One region of the Polaromonas sp. P3_B4 genome, then DNA from elsewhere that is predicted to be linked to it. Evidence: riboswitches for the same ligand, from Rfam matches in the RefSeq annotation. Region 1 holds a riboswitch; the other holds the start of a gene.

Region 1 (4,406 bases):
GTGGCGGGGTATTGCGCCAGCACGCCGAAGTAATTGCCTTCGGCCATCAGTTGCGGCACCGTGACGGCTGCCGTGCTGACCTTCACCTCGATGCCCAAGGGCTTTGCGCGGGTCTGGATCACCTCAATTGTTTGCGGGTGGCAGTCGCCTGCGACGATGAAGACATTGCTTTTGCTTTTCACGCTGCGCTTGGCCAGGGTCATGGCTTCGGCGGCGGCGGTGGCTTCGTCGAGCATGGAGGCGTTGGCGATCGGCATGCCGGTCAGGTCGCAGACCATGGTCTGGAAGTTGATCAGCGCTTCCATGCGGCCCTGCGAAATCTCAGCCTGGTAGGGCGTGTAGGCCGTGTACCAGGCGGGGTTCTCGAGGATGTTGCGCAGGATCACGCCCGGCGTGTAGGTGCCGTAGTAGCCTTGGCCAATGAAGTTCTTGAACACCTGGTTCTTGGCCGCGATGGCTTTGAGCTGCTTGAGCGCGGCCGCCTCCGTGACGGGGGCCGGGATGGCCATGGCGGTGCTGCGTGCAATCGAGCGTGGAACAATGCCTTCCACCAGCGCGCGGCGCGAGGCTGAGCCCACGATGCTGAGCATGTGGACTTCGTCGGCGTCATCGATGCCGATGTGGCGGGCGATGAATTCGGCAGGGTTTTCAAGATCGCCCAAGGGCTTGGCGGATTGCATCAACATGTCGGGTCCCGTGTCAGGCTTGGCAGCCAGGAGTCAGAAAAAAGAATCGGTCAGAAAATCAGGCAGCGAAGGCGGTGTAGCGGGTTTCGTCCATCAGCGCGTCAAGCTGCGTTGGGTCGGACAGCTTGACTTTGAAAAACCAGCCGGCGCCCATCGGGTCGCTGTTAGCGAGAGATGGGTCGTCTCTTAGGGCTTCGTTGATTTCGGTGACTTCGCCACTCAAGGGCATATACACGTCGGCCGCGGCCTTGACGGATTCGACAACACCGGCGGTTTCTTTCTGGGCGAAGGTGGTGCCGACAGCCGGCAGGTCCACAAACACCACATCGCCCAGCGCATCCTGCGCATGCACGGTGATGCCGACGGTGGCGACGTTGCCTTCAATCTTGACCCATTCGTGGTCTTCGGTGTATTTGACGGTCATGAGGTTCTCCAGGGGTTGAGTGGGGTGAATAAAACGGGGAGCTTGATCTGGTGCTTAACCGCGGTAGTAGCGGGCGGGAACGAAAGGCATGGCGGCCACTTCCATGGGCACCGGCTTGCCGCGCACGATGGCGTTCACGCGTGTGCCCAGCGCAGCGAACTCAGGTTTGATGTAACCCATGGCGACGGGCTGGTTGATGGTGGGGCCCAACAAACCGCTGGTGACTTCGCCGATAGCCATGCCGTCGGTGCTTTGCAGTTCGGTGTGGTCGCGTACAGGGACGCGCTCCAGCGCCACCAGGCCGATACGCTTGCGGGTGAGTAGGGCGGGGTCTGCCAGTTGGGCCAGGATTTTGTCCGCACCCGGAAAGCCGCCGGCACGTGCGCCGCCGGTGCGGCGGATCTTTTGCATGGCCCAGTTGAGGTTGGCCTCCACCGGCGTGGTGGTGGTGTCAATGTCGTTGCCATAGAGGCACAGGCCCGCTTCCAGCCGCAGCGAATTGCGCGCGCCCAGGCCGATGGGTTTGACTTCAGGTTGCGCGAGCAGCGCGCGTGCGAGTGCGTCAGCTTGCGAAGCAGGCACCGAGACTTCAAAGCCATCTTCACCGGTGTAGCCGCTGCGGGTGATGAAGCAGTCGCAGCCGGCCACGCTGAAGCGGCCGCCGGTCATGAATACGAGTTTTTCGACACCGGGCGCCAGGCGCTGCAAGGCAGTGACGGCCTGTGGGCCCTGCAGCGCCATCAGCGCCATTTCCGGCATGGGGATGACTTCGCAGCGCGAGCCGATCTTTGCCTGGATGTGTGCAATGTCGCCGACCTTGCAGGCGCCGTTGACGATGACAAAGAGGTCGCCGCCGTTGGCGTAGTCGCGGTTGAAGAACATCAGGTCGTCGATGATGCCGCCGTCGTCGTTCAACAGCAGGCCGTAGCGCTGCTTGCCGGCGGGCAGGTCGATCACATCAACGGGTATCAGGGATTCCAGCGCGACTGCGGCATCAGCACCCACCAGGCGTAGCTGGCCCATGTGGGACACGTCAAAAAGGCCGGCAGCCTGGCGTGTGTGGTGGTGTTCCGCCATCAGGCCCGCGGGGTACTGCACCGGCATCGAATAGCCCGCAAAAGGCACCATGCGCGCGCCAAGCTCCACATGCAGGTCATGCAGGGGCGTTTTCAACAAGGTTTCGGGGGCGGCGGAAGAGGTGGACGAATCGGACAAGGCATTCTCCAGGGGGCAAACACGGTCATGGCAAGAACTTGTTCTCAATCCATGGGCTGCCCCTGCTGTCCACTTTACCTGAGAGATTCACCCGGCGATGCAGGCTTGCTCCTTCGGTGGGCTGCCCGTGAAAGGCGGCCTCTCTCCAGTAGGGAACGCCTTGCCGCGTGGTGCGCCGCAGGGCGGTTGCCAGTCCTTTTGCCTGAGCGTTCAGTGCTACTCAAGGGGGGTGCCCCCAGGGTGCTCGTGCGCCTTCGGCGGTTTTCGCGAGGAAAACTCTCTCCTGACACCGCTGAGTGTAACGGAAGCCGCTGTCGGCTCGATCAGGCGGCCTGGTGCTGCGGCAGCAGCATGGCGATGCGCTCGCTGATGGAGTCGGCGCGCTCGTGGCCCGCGATTTTTTCGATTTCCTCGATCATTTCGCGCGAGGCGCTGAGCATGGTCTCGCGGTCTTTGGCATTGCGCAGCGCTTCGCGAAAGCGCTCGGCCATCTCCGGGTTGCGCCGGGCGAACATGCGTTCGCAGATGTCGAACAGGAACATCCGGGTTGTGGCAAGCGAGCGCTTGCCTTCAAATTGATCGGCAGAGACCTGAATGGCCTGGGTGGTTTCGGGGCTGGGAAAGTTCTGTAACTGCGCCGGCGTGAGTGTTTGGGCGGGTGCAGGCGCAGGGTTTTTTGCCGGCGCGGACGTCTTGCCGGGATGGGCTTCCAGAAAGCCGTCGCGCAAAAGGCGCAGGGCAATGGCTTCGCCGTCGCCCTCAAACAGCGGGCGGAAGTCCTGGGCCGACTTGCTGCCGTCGGCCATCAGCAGCAGGGTGCGCTCGCGCTGGCCTAGCGTTCTCACGCCGGGCTTGAGCTCGGCACGGGCGCGGTCGGTTTTGTGGAGCTGCATGGATTTCATCCTGAAATGAAACCCCGAGCATGGCTGCTGAAAATGACAGCCTCGTGAATCCCGTCCGAAAAGCTATTTTGCGTAGACGAGATCCCGCAGAGCCAGCGACAGCTGCGGGACGTAAGTGACCACCATCAGGCAAGCCAGGATGACGAGCACAAAGGGGATCAGGTGGGTCACGATGCGGTCCAGCGATATCCTGGCGACGGTGCAGGCCGCGAACAGGTTCACGCCGAAAGGCGGTGTGATCATGCCCAGGGCAAGATTGACCACCATCACCAGCCCGAAGTGCACCGGATCGATGCCGAAATGCACAGCCACTGGCGCCAGGATGGGTGCCAGAACAATGATGGCGGCGCTGGTTTCAATGAACATGCCGATGATGAACAGCGCCGCGTTAACGCCGAGCAGGAAGAGGGCGGGCGATTGCAGCACTGCTTCCAGCCAATGGCCTATGGCGTCCGGCACGCCGGCCCGGGTGATCAGAAAGGCGAACAACCCGGCATTGGCGATGATGAACATGATCACGGCGCTGGAGAGCACCGATTTGCGCAGGATGACGTACAGGTCGGCCGGCTTGATTTCGCGGTAGATCACGGTGCCGACGACCAGCGCATAAAACACCGCCACCGCCGACGCCTCGGTCGGCGTGAAAATCCCGCCGTAAATGCCGCCCAGAATAATCACCGGCATCAGCAGCGCCCAGCTGGCCTGCCAGGTCGCCTTGCCAAAGCTCAGGCGGCCGTCGCCGTCGTGCTTGCCCCAGCCCTTCCAGCGGCAGTACAGGTGCACGAACAGCATCAGCGCGCAGCCGATCAAAAGCCCCGGGCCGAAGCCGGCGATGAAGAGTTCTCCGATCGAGACCTCGGCGCTCACGCCGTAAAGAATCATGGGGATGGATGGCGGAATGATCACGCCCAGTTCTGCGCTGGTGGCCTGCAGGGCTGCGGCGTAGGCGGTGGGGTAGCCGTGCTTGATGAGCGCCGGGATCAGGATGGCGCCTATGGCGAAAGTAGTGGCCACAGAAGAGCCCGACACGGCCGCAAAAATCATGCAGGTCAGCACGCAGGTCATGGGCAGGCCGCCCTGGACGCCGCCCACAATGCTTTTGGCGAACTCGACCAGGCGGCGCGAGATGCCGCCGGTTTCCATCAGGTTGCCGGCCAGGATGAAGAAGGGGATCGCGGC
Region 2 (4,406 bases), 1.2 Mb from region 1:
GCCGCCGCCGTTGCTGGGCCAGCATACGGATGAAGTGCTGCGCGAGGTACTGAACTATTCAGACGCCCAGCTATCTGAACTGAAGAGTGGCAAAACCATTTGATGCAGCAACCTTCCACAAAGAGGTGACTCGATGAAACACAATTTTGTTCTGGTGCACGGCGCGTGGCACGGCGGCTGGTGCTGGCGGCGGGTGGCGCAGGCGCTGCAGCTGGACCACCACAAGGTCTTCACGCCGACACTGACGGGCCTGGGCGAGCGCGCGCATTTGCTCTCACCCACGATCAACCTCGACACGCACATCAACGACGTGATCAACCTGATCGAGGCGGAAGAGTTGCATGAGGTGACGCTCGCGGTGCATTCCTATGCCGGCATGATCGGCACGGCCGTCACTGACCGCATGCCCGACCGCATCAAGCACCTGGTGTATGTGGATGCGGTGGTGCCCAAGCCCGGCGAGAGCTGGAGCAGCACGCAGGCCAGCGCCACACAGCAGCAGCGCATGGCGGCGGCGCAAGCTTCACCCAGCTTCAGCTTTCCGGCGCCCGACCCGGAGGTGTTCGGCCTGCACGATGCTGACCGTGAATGGGTGAAGCGCCGGCAGACACCGCACCCCGGCAACACCTACCAGGCACCGCTGCAGTTTGACATGCAGCGCGTAGCCGCCGTGCCGCGGACTTTTGTCAGCTGCACGCAGCCCGCCCTGGCCACCATCGAACCCAGCCGGCTGCGCGTGAAGGACGCAAAGTTCTGGGACGGTGCATGGCTGCCGAATTCGCGCGTGGTGGAAATCAAGACCGGCCATGACCCGATGATCAGCGAACCGGCTGCGCTGACGAAGATTTTGCTGGAAAGCGCTGAATGAGCCCGGTGGGCCGCCGCCAGTTCACTGCCGTGCTGGCAGCCGGGCTGACCGTGCCCCAATTTGCGCTGGCCAAAGACACGGCCTTGCCTGTGCCGGCCTCTTTGCCGGCTGCCGCTGGAATCGCCGCCCTTAAAAATGAGCCGCTGGTGCTGCTGGTCAGCCTGCCCGGCTGCCCATTCTGCGAGCTGGTACGGCGCAACTACCTGCTGCCAGGGCAACGAGACGGCAGCCTGCACGCCTGGCAGCTCAACATCAGCGACCGCACGACACCGCTGACCGGCTTTGACGGCCAGGTGACGACAGCCGCCGCGCAAGTCGCGGCATGGAAAGCCGGTTTCACCCCCACGGTGCTGTTTCTGGGCCCGGCCGGGCAAGACCTGGCGGAACGGCTGGTTGGCCTGGCGTCTGTCGACTTTTATGGCGCCTACCTGGAAGAGCGGCTGACGCAGGCGCGCAAAGCTGTGCTGGCGCTCAGGTAAATGAAATGCAGACCGCCCCATTCGCAGCCGTGGGGATTTCTGGTTGCTATTGTTTTGATAGCTGCTCGCGCAATCACTGATTGGGCAAATGGCCTTTTTCATGCTTAAAACCGCCCCAAAAATAGCCCCGCAAAGGATTCTGGCGTGTCGCACAGCGTTTTTTGCCCCTGCACAACAACCTGCCAGCCGTCACGCGCATGACTGACCAGGAATCGCTGCTTGCCGCTATCCACGAGGAAGTGGTCTTGCAGGCCTACAACCCAGCCTGGCCCCAGCAGTTTGTGGCTGAGCGGGACCGCCTGCTTGCGCTCTCCCCTCAGCTGCCGGCCCGCCTGATCGACATCCAGCACATCGGCAGCACAGCCGTGCCCGGCCTGGCGGCCAAACCGGTGATCGACATGCTGGCCGGTGTGGAATCCATGGCGGCGGCCGAGGCGCTTCTGGCGCCGCTGTGCGCCAACGGTTACACGACCTCCGCTGAATTCAATGCCTCGCTGACCGACCGTAAATGGCTGATGCGCTGGACAGAAGGGCGGCGCACGCATCATCTGCACCTGGTGGTTCACGGCGGCGAGGTGTGGGCGCAGCGCCTGCGTTTTCGCGACGCCCTGCGTTCGGACCCGGCGCTGGCGGCGCGCTATGCCGCGCTCAAGGCGGAACTGGCGGCCAGGCACCCGGGTGACCGCGAGGCCTATACCGATGCCAAAGCCGCGTTTGTGCAGGCGGCCAGCGAAGGCTGAGCCTCCCTGCTTCCTACTATTAAGCCGCTGAATCAACCCGCTAGACCTGTACTGAACGCCGCATTCACGCTTGGCAAAACAGGCTTCGGTGGTAAATTCAAACCCGTTCAAGCAGGAGAGCGCTGCCCCAAAGGCAGCCACCGAAGGCGCAAACTTCCATAATCGCTCAGGTCCCGTACTGCCCGGAACACACAGCCGTCTGGAGAGACGCCGCACGCAAGGTGCAGCGCACCGAAGGAGCAAAGCCGAAGCCCCAAGCAACGGCTGAATCTCTCAGGTAACAAGGACAGTGGAAGCGGCCGCAAGCATGTGATGGCTTGGCGGTTGCCACGATTCTTCCGATTCAACAGCAACCCCTGGCACGGCGCTTGCGCTACTGCAATGTTCTGCTTGAATGAAAAGGAATCGCCATGAAAGTCATGGTTTTGGGTGCGGGTGTCACGGGGATCACCACGGCCTGGTATTTGGCGCAACGCGGCCATGAAGTCACGGTGGTGGAGCGCCGCAACGCGGCCGCGATGGAAACCAGCTTTGCCAACGGCGGGCAAATATCGGTGAGCCACGCGGAGCCCTGGGCCAACCCGGGCGCGCCGCTGAAAGTGCTGCAATGGCTGGCGCGTGAAGACGCACCGCTGCTCTTCAGGCTGCGCGCCGATGTGAACCAGTGGCTGTGGGGGCTGGAGTTTTTGCGCAACTGCACGCCCGCGCGCACGGCACAAAACATCAAGCAGATCGTGAACCTGGGCATGTACAGCCGCGGCGCGCTGCAAAAGCTGCGCGCCGAGCTGGGCCTGCTGTACAACGCGCAGACCAAAGGCATCCTGCACTTCTACACCAGCCAGGCAGAGTACGACGCGGCGCAGGAACCCGCGCGCATCATGCGCGAGCACGGCTGCGAACTCGACATGAAGACGGCCGACGAATGTGTGGCGATTGAGCCCGCGCTGGCACAATGCCGCGGCAGCATCGTGGGCGGCAGCATGACGCCCAGCGATGAATCGGGTGACGCCCGCGCGTTTACCGCTGCGCTGGCCACGCGCTGCGAGCAAGCCGGTGTGAAATTTTTGTACAACACCACGGTGCTGGGCCTGGATGCCGCAGAGGGGCAGCTGAACGGCGTGCAGGTGGCGATGGGCAGCGGCGAGGCCGGTGGCAAGGTCGAGATGCTGAAAGCCGATGCGTACGTGATGTGCCTGGGCGCCTTCAGCGCGCAGTGGGCCAAAGTGCTGGGGCAAAGCCTGCGTATCTATCCGGCCAAGGGTTACTCGGTCACGCTGCCCGTGATCAACGAGGCGGCGTCGTACCAGGTGAGCCTGACGGATGACGAGTACAAGCTGGTGTTCTCGCGCTTTGGCAACCGCTTGCGCATTGCCGGCACGGCCGAGCTTAATGGCTACAACACCGAGCTGAACCTGGTGCGCTGCAACGCCATCGTGCGCCGTGTAAAACAACTCTTTCCCGACATGACGGACGGCGAAGGCGCGCAGTTCTGGACAGGCCTGCGGCCGGCCACGCCGAGCAACGTGCCTTACATCGGCAAAAGCAAGGCCTCCAATGTCTTCCTCAACACGGGCCACGGCACGCTGGGCTGGACGCATGCCTGCGGCTCGGGCGCGGCGATTGCGGACATCGTGAGCGGGCGCGTGCCGGAAGTCGACTTTGCGTTTACGGGGATGGCGGCGCCGGGGCGTGTGATGGCATTGCCGGGAATGGTGAAGGCCTGAGCAAGGCCTGAAAGGCGGGTCTGAAGCACGGGGTTCTGCAGCAGGTGGGCGGAAACGGTAATATCGCCCTCCGTTCATCAGCTGCTTGCCGCCATGACATCACCCGCCACTACGCCCCCCGACGGTCTTCCCACCTACAGGCTCCTTACCGGCCCTGACGACGCGAGCTTTTGCCGCCGGGTGAGTGAGGTGCTGGCGCTGGGTTACGAGCTTTACGGCTCGCCGGCGGCGACCTTCAATGGCGAGAACGTCATCGTGGCGCAGGCGGTGCTGTGGCCTTCGCTGCGCAAGGCCGGCTGATGAGCCCAGCCCAGCCCCTGAACCCCGCAACGCTTCAAGCCATGGCGGATTTCCCGCACCAGCTGGAGCAGTTTTACGACGCAATTCCTGAAAGCCACAAGGCTTGGACGCCGCCGTCGTGGGAAGGCATTCCGAGCGAACACTTCACGGCCATTGCGCAGGTCTGCCACATCAGGGACATCGAGACCGACGGCTATCACGTGCGGTTTCAGCGCACCTTGTCGGAAACCAGCCCCGTGCTGGAATCACTGGACGGCTATGTACTGGAAAAGGAACGCAACTACGCGGCCGCTGA

What was found. Region 1 has a riboswitch for glycine ahead of gcvT (glycine cleavage system aminomethyltransferase GcvT). Riboswitches for the same ligand answer to the same signal wherever they lie in the genome.
Region 2: it holds a riboswitch for glycine, as region 1 does, so the genes downstream of both, AC1DVV_RS16790 (D-amino acid dehydrogenase) here and gcvT (glycine cleavage system aminomethyltransferase GcvT) in region 1, are expected to answer to the same signal.

The regions. Positions count from the first base shown of each region.
Region 1 is NZ_JBFUGQ010000001.1:2,279,851-2,284,256, reverse strand. Features, by position in the region: gene gcvP (aminomethyl-transferring glycine dehydrogenase) at 1-686, opposite strand, end outside; gene gcvH (glycine cleavage system protein GcvH) at 745-1,110, opposite strand; gene gcvT (glycine cleavage system aminomethyltransferase GcvT) at 1,165-2,325, opposite strand; glycine riboswitch at 2,381-2,484, opposite strand; glycine riboswitch at 2,506-2,621, opposite strand; gene AC1DVV_RS10805 (hypothetical protein) at 2,649-3,218, opposite strand; gene AC1DVV_RS10800 (TRAP transporter large permease) at 3,291-4,406, opposite strand, start outside.
Region 2 is NZ_JBFUGQ010000001.1:3,526,826-3,531,231, forward strand. Features, by position in the region: gene AC1DVV_RS16770 (CaiB/BaiF CoA transferase family protein) at 1-103, shown strand, start outside; gene AC1DVV_RS16775 (alpha/beta fold hydrolase) at 134-868, shown strand; gene AC1DVV_RS16780 (thioredoxin domain-containing protein) at 865-1,347, shown strand; gene AC1DVV_RS16785 (GrpB family protein) at 1,545-2,087, shown strand; glycine riboswitch at 2,190-2,278, shown strand; gene AC1DVV_RS16790 (D-amino acid dehydrogenase) at 2,498-3,811, shown strand; gene AC1DVV_RS16795 (DUF1737 domain-containing protein) at 3,905-4,111, shown strand; gene AC1DVV_RS16800 (DinB family protein) at 4,111-4,406, shown strand, end outside.